DNA from 2 places in the Actinoallomurus vinaceus genome. Region 1 is predicted to be linked to the other one. Evidence: riboswitches for the same ligand, from Rfam matches in the RefSeq annotation. Region 1 holds a riboswitch; the other holds the start of a gene.

Region 1 (3,528 bases):
GCACGAGGGCACAGCCCCGTTCCGACAGCACCGGCCCTTCCTTGGCGACGAGGTTCATGCCGTCCCGGATCGGGTTGACCAGGAGGACGTCCGCCAGGCCGTACGCCGCCAGCGAGCGCGGATAGTCGTCGTTGACCTGCAGGATCAGCGGCTCCCAAGTGGCGTCCCCGAACTCGTCGGAGATCTCGGCCGCGATCCGCTGCACGGCGGCGGTGTACTCGCGGTACTCCGGCAGGTCGTGCCGGGAGGGGTAGGCGAAGGCCAGGTGCACCACCCGGCCGTGCCACTCCGGGTGCTTGGCGAGCAGCTCACGGTAGGCCGCGAGCCCCCGCACGATGTTCTTGGACAGCTCCGTACGATCGATCCGCACGATGAGCCTGCGGTCGCCGACCTGCTCGCGCAGGGCCTGCTTGCGGGCCAGCACGTCGGGTTCGGCGGCGCGTGCCCGGAGGGAGCCGCCGTCGATGCCCAGCCCGTGCACACCGACGCGGGTGACGCGGCCGGCGTGGGTGACGGTGCGCGCCACCGGGTCGACCTTCGCCTGCAGGACGGCGGCACAGCAGTCGATGAACGCGTCGGCCCAGCGCTGGGCCAGGAACCCGGCGTGGTCGGCGCCGAGGATGCCCTCCAGCACCTGCCGCCCGATGTCGTCCGGCAGCAGGCGGTAGTACTCCGGCGGCGCCCACGGCGTGTGCGAGAAGTGGGCGATCTTCAGGTCGGGGCGGCGCTCACGCAGCATCCCGGGGGCGAGCGTCAGGTGGTAGTCCTGGATCGCCACCTTCGCGCCCGGCCGCGCGTCCCGGGCCAGCGCGTCGGCGAACGCCGCGTTGTACGCCTCGTAGGACTGCCAGTCCCGGCGGAACCGCGCGTCGAAGTGCGGCTTGTTCGGGCTGTCGTACAGCATGTGGTGGACGAACCACAGTGTGGAATTGGCCACGGCGTTGTAGGCGCGGTGGAAGGTGCCGGCCGGGATGTCCAGCATGCGGACGGCGCCGGCGCCGTAGGAGTCCAGCCGGCCGTCCTCCACGCGGCGGGCCGCGGCGCGGTCGGCGTACGACAGCGCCGTGCAGATCCACAGGATGTCGCCGCCCACGTCCGCCAGGGCCGAGACGAGCCCGCCGCCGCCGCGCCGCATGGACAGCGTCCCGTCGTCGGCCAGCGCGAAGGACACCGGACCGCGGTTGGACGCGACGAGGACCTGCGAGTCACCCATGGGGTGGAGGGTAGTCAACAGTTCGCCGCTGACGTGGCGCCCGGACGAATGTCGCCACTTCATTGACAATGCGTTAACAGATATGTACAGTCCGTGGTTGATCTGTGATGTTCGGTGTGCTAGCTGCGTACAGGGCCCCCGTTCCGCCGGAGAGATGGTCCGGGGCCTCCCCGTGCGCCGTTGACCGCACCGGTATGCCAGGTCGCAAGGGAACCCGCCGCCCTGGGAGCGGACCGCACGCGGGACGTGCGTCGCCGTCCAGGGTTGAACGTGGGGGACTAGTGCGCCCAAGACCGTTCGGGGCGTGCCGCTGTGCGGAGTTCACTCCTACTCAGCGTTAAGGAACGGTAACCGGTCGAAGGTATCGGGTCGAACGGTGGGCGGTTCGGGCTCCATCCGGCAGAGACGTCATCTCGCGCGGATCCGGGCGTCCGAACCGCCACCGACCAGTCCTCGTTGCGCTTCCCGGCCCGGCGCACGGCCCCGGCGGCGTCTCGCGACCTGAGACGAGCTTGGCGGAGAACCGGTCAGTCACGTATACAAGTCCACAGACAACTTAATAAAGCTCATCCAGAGGGGTGGAGGGACCGGCCCGTTGAAGCCCCGGCAACCCTCCCGGAAATGCGGTTCTACGCGTGCTTCGGCACGTCCCAACTCGCGCTGACAGCGAGGCCGCCCGGGACAGGTGCCAACTCCGGCTCGTGACCAAGGTGGCACGGGAAAGATGAGGAGAGAGGCCTCGCTTCATGTCGCAGTCCGCCGCCCGAAACCTCGGCCCCGCGACCGCACTGACGTGCCGCGAATGCGGAGAATCCTACGATCTGGGCCCTCGCTACGCCTGTGAGCTCTGTTTCGGCCCCCTGGAAGTCTCCTACGACCACGCCGACGTGACCCGGGAACAGATCGAGTCCGGCCCGCGCAACATCTGGCGCTACCGCGGCCTGCTGCCCGTTCCGACGAACGTCGTCGACACGCCCAACACCGAGCCCGGCTTCACCCGCCTCGTACGCGCCGACAACCTCGCCGAGTCGCTGGGACTGCGGTCGCTGTGGGTCAAGGACGACAGCGGCAACCCGACCCACTCGTTCAAGGACCGGGTCGTGGCGGTCGCGCTGGCCGCCGCCCGCGAGCTCGGTTTCAAGGTCCTGGCCTGCCCGTCCACCGGCAACCTCGCCAACGCGGTCGCCGCCGCGGCGGCCCGCGCGGGCATCCGCAGCGCCGTGTTCGTGCCGTCCGACCTCGAACGCCAGAAGATCGTCACGACGGCGGTGTACGGCGGGACGTTCGTCACCGTCGACGGCAACTACGACGACGTCAACCGGCTGGCCTCGGAGATCGCGGGCGAGCAGGAGGACTGGGCGTTCGTCAACGTCAACGTGCGGCCCTACTACGCCGAGGGCTCGAAGACCATCGGGTACGAGATCGCCGAGCAGCTCGGCTGGCGACTGCCCGAGCAGATCGTCATCCCGATCGCGTCCGGCTCCCAGCTCACGAAGATCGACAAGGCGTTCCAGGAGTTCATCAAGCTCGGCCTGGTCGAGGATCGGCCGTACAAGATCTTCGGAGCGCAGGCGACCGGCTGTTCGCCCGTCTCGGCGGCCTTCAAGGCCGGGCTCGACGTCGTCCAGCCCGTCAAGCCCGCCACGATCGCCAAGTCCCTCGCGATCGGCAACCCCGCCGACGGGCCGTACGTCCTCGACGCCGTGCGCCGCACCGGCGGAGCCATCGAGGACGTCTCCGACGAAGAGGTCGTCGACAGCATCGCGCTGCTCGCCCGCACCGAGGGCATCTTCGGCGAGACGGCGGGCGGTGTCACGCTGGGCTCCCTCCGCAAGCTGCTGGCCGGCGGCGCACTCGACCCCGAGGCCGAGACCGTCTTCATCAACTCCGGTGACGGCCTCAAGACCCTGGACGCGGTCGCCCCGGTGGCCGTGCCGTCCGCGAACATCGCACCCACCATCGAGGCATTCCGAAAGGCAGGTCTGGCGTGAGCTCGATCAGTGTCCGCATCCCGACGATCCTCCGGAGTTACACCGGCGGTGAGGCCGAGGTGAAGGCGGCGGGCTCGACCGTACGGGAGGTCGTCGCCGACCTGGAGGCCAACTACTCCGGCATCGCAGGGCGCATTCTGGACGACAACGGCAAGATCCGCCGGTTCGTCAACGTCTACGTGGGCGAGGAGGACGTGCGGTTCGCCGACGGCCTCGACACGCCGACCCCGGACGGCGTCCAGATCTCCATCATCCCGGCCGTCGCCGGCGGCTGAGCCCACCTCGGGTCGCCGCCCGGCGGCCCCGCCCCGGCAGCGGCGCCGA
Region 2 (3,528 bases), on a different contig from region 1:
CGGTGGTGCCGATGCCGAGGCTGGCCCGCAGCGCGGTGCCGTCGCCGTCATCGCAGCCGCCCGACCCGTCGCCGACCAGCCGCCGGACGAACGGGTGCGCGCAGAACTTCCCGTCCCGTACGCCGATGCCGTACCGGTCGGACAGCGCGGTGGCGACGGCGCGGGACCCGCGGCCCTCGACGACGAACGACACGATGCCGACGCGCGGGTGCCGGTCGCCCCACAGCGACAGCTCCCGTACGCCGGGGATCGCCGCCAGGCCGGTCCGCAGCCGCCGCAGGAGGCGCTCCTCCTCCGCGACGAGGGTCTCCCAGTCGGTCAGGGCCTCGCACGCGGCTGCGAGCGCGACAACGCCGAGGACGTTCGGCGTGCCGGCCTCGTGCCGCTGCTGCGGGTCCGCCGACCACGTCACGTGCTCGCCGACGCTCGCGGTGGCGCCGCCGCCCAGGAGGTACGGCTCGGCGGCGCGCAGCCAGTCCGCGCGGCCGACGAGGCAGCCCGCGCCGAACGGCGCGTACAGCTTGTGCCCGGAGAAGGCGACGTAGTCGACGTCGAGCGCGCCCATGTCGAACGGCCGGTGCGGGACGAGCTGAGCGGCGTCGACCGCGATGCGGGCGCCGTGCGCGCGGGCGACGGCGGCGAACTCGGCGACGGGCCACAGCTCGCCGGTGACGTTGGAGGCGGCGGTGACGACGAGCAGGCGCGGACCGGCCGGTGCCGCGGCGAGGGCCTCACCGGCGGCCGCGAGGGCCGCCTCGGGGGATTCGGGGGCCGCGAGCCGTACGACGTGGTTGCCGCGCGCCCAGGGCAGGAGGCTCGCGTGGTGCTCGGACTCGAAGACGACGACCGTGGTGCCGCGCGGCAGGGCGTGCGCGAGGAGGTTCATCGCGTCGGTGGTGTTGCGGGTGAACACCACGGCGTCGCGCCGCCACGCGCCGACGAACTCCCGGACGACCTCGCGGGCGCGCTCGTACCGGTCGGTCGTCACCTGCGAGGCGTATCCCGCGCCGCGGTGCACGCTGCTGTAGTAGGGGAGGGCGGCGTCGAGCGCGTCGCGCACCGCCTCCAGACAGGGCGCGCTCGCCGCGTAGTCGAGGTTCGCGTACGGGACGGTCCGGCCGCCGGCGACGGGCACGGGGACGCCCTCCCCGACGACGCGCAGAGCGGGACGGGTGACGGGGGGCAGATCGAGGACAGCGGACAACACGCACCTCCAGCGGGGCCTGGGACCCCGCGAGGGGTCCGCGCTTGTCCGGCACGGTCGTGCCGGACCCGGTCATCACCCGGGGCACCCCGCCACGGACGGAGGGTTGCCGGCCAGCAAGCCGGGGCTTAGCGCTGGCACTCGTGACCTGACGGTGAGTATAGAGCACCCGCCCGAAGATCGCCGTTTCGGCGTCGTGTGACCGCTTCTCCACGATTGAATACGGGGCAGGGGAGTCAGGCGAAAGGAGCGGGGCGATGCGGGGTGGATGGCGGCTGTCGGCGGGGGTCGTCCTGGTCGCGGTGTGCGCGGCCGGATGCGGCGTCGGCACGAACAAGGGCCGGGTCTGCAACGACGCGGTGAAGGCGGTCGGGTCCTACAACGCGACCCTGAACCGCATCTCGCCGGACGACATCACGCAGTGGAAGCAGGCGGCGGCGACCCTCGCCACGCGGTTCGACGCGCTCGCCCGCGAGTCCGACGACAAGAAGCTGACCCGGACGCTGAGCGGTATGGCGACCGAGTGGCGGGGCGTCAGCACGGGCATCAGCCCGCGCGACATCTCCCGCATGCAGAACGTCGTCCAGCGCCAGCCCACCGCCCTGGCCACGGCCTGCAAATGAACGCCTGAGCGCCCGCCGCCGCAGGGCCGCGGGCGCTCAGAACGCTCAGAACACGGAGTTGGGGTCGCCGCCGTCGTACACGCGGCCCGTAGGCCCGCCGGTCGGGCCGCCTGTGGGCACATGGGTCGGAATGTGCGTCGGGATGTGGGTCGGGGTGGACGGGCGGGACGGCCCGGTCGTCCGGGGCCGCGAAAGGGTGGGATGCGGTCGCGGCTGGACGGGCGCGGTCGGCGTCGGCCACTGGCGCCCGCCGACGTACACCGACGGGTCGCCGAACGACTTCACCGGCATGTCCGCGTCGGCCTTGACGAGGAAGTTGTGCCAGATCGTGGCCGGGAGGGAACCGCCGTACACGGTGTAGCCCGGCAGGCTCAGCGCCTTGTTGTCGGTCCGGAAGACGGCCACCGACGCGGCCAGCTGCGGGATGAACCCGTTGAACCAGACCTGCCTGCCGCTGCTCGTGGTGCCGGTCTTGCCGGCGGCGTTCCGGTCGGGCAGGGCGGCCCTGGTGCCGGTGCCCGAGTCGATGACCTTCTGCATGGCGTACGTCGCGTCGCGGGCGACCTGGGTGCTGAACACGCGCTTGCCGGTCGTCGGGACGACGCGTTTCTTGCCGTTCCGGTCGGTCACCGACCGGATCACGTGCGGGGCGTGGTAGACGCCCTCGGTCGCGAACGCGGCGTACGCGGCGGCCTGCTGCTCGGCGCTGAGGTTGATGACGCCGAGCGGGAAGGTGGCGGCGGTGTTGGCGCCGTTGGCGGTCAGCTGCGACTCGGGGATGCCGAGCTTCTCCGCCATCTTCATCACCTTGTCGTTCCCGATCTTCTGGGCGATGTTGACGTAGGCGGTGTTGATGGATTGCTCTGTGGCGGTGACGAGGTTGACCATGCCGAAGTCCTCGCCGGCGTCGTTGTGGATCGCGGTGCCGTCGAAGGTCTGCCCGTTGCTGCCGTCGACGTAGTCGTCCAACGACATCCCGTCGTCCAGGGCCGCCGCCAGCACGTACGGCTTGAACCCGGACCCGGGCTGCACCTGGGTGGTGGCGGCGCTCAACTGCTGGTCGATGTAGTTCTTGCCCCCGTAGAGCGCGTTGATCTCGCCGGTCGACGGGTCGACCGACACCAGGCCCGCCATCACCTTGCTGGAGACGCCGGAGGGCATGGCGCCCTCGACGGCCTGCTTCGCGTCGTCCATCAGGTCCTTGTCGAAGGTCGTCCGGACCTTCAACCCGCCCTTGTCGATCTGTTCCTGGGTGTAGCCCATGCGCTTCAGCTCGGAGACGACGAGCTGGTACATGTAGCCCTTCTGGCCCCCGTAGGTGTCCCTGACCTTCGGCTTCTTCGGCACGGGGAACTGCAGCGTGGCCGCCTGCTGCGGCGTGATGGTCTTCATCTGCACCATGCCGTCGACGACGTACTTCCAGCGGGCCTGCATGTACCCGCGCGCCCCGTTCATGGACAGGTCGCCGGCGTAGGTCGGAACCTGGATGGCCGCCGCGAGGTACGCGCCCTCGGCCGGCGTCAGGTCCTGGACGTCCTTGCCGAAGTACGCCTGCGCGGCCGACTGGATGCTGTACGCGCCGCGGCCGAAGTAGATCGTGTTGAGGTACTGCTGGAGGATCCAGCTCTTGTCCTTCTCGCGCCCGACCTTGAGCGCGATCATGATCTCCTTCAGCTTCCGCGACGCGGTGCGCTGCTGGCT

The links. A riboswitch is a leader RNA that binds a small molecule or an ion and turns the genes downstream of it on or off. The one in region 1 is predicted to bind S-adenosylmethionine.
Region 2: it holds a riboswitch for S-adenosylmethionine, as region 1 does, so the genes downstream of both, ABEA24_RS32385 (aminotransferase class V-fold PLP-dependent enzyme) here and thrC (threonine synthase) in region 1, are expected to answer to the same signal.

What each region holds. Positions count from the first base shown of each region.
Region 1 covers NZ_BAABHK010000013.1:196,048-199,575, reverse strand. Annotated here, with positions in the region: gene ABEA24_RS37075 (alpha,alpha-trehalose-phosphate synthase (UDP-forming)) at 1-1,213, opposite strand, end outside; SAM riboswitch class I at 1,777-1,944, shown strand; gene thrC (threonine synthase) at 1,960-3,204, shown strand; gene ABEA24_RS37065 (MoaD/ThiS family protein) at 3,201-3,479, shown strand.
Region 2 covers NZ_BAABHK010000010.1:303,075-306,602, reverse strand. Annotated here, with positions in the region: gene ABEA24_RS32385 (aminotransferase class V-fold PLP-dependent enzyme) at 1-1,204, opposite strand, end outside; SAM riboswitch class IV at 1,240-1,353, opposite strand; gene ABEA24_RS32380 (hypothetical protein) at 1,462-1,827, shown strand; gene ABEA24_RS32375 (transglycosylase domain-containing protein) at 1,873-3,528, opposite strand, start outside.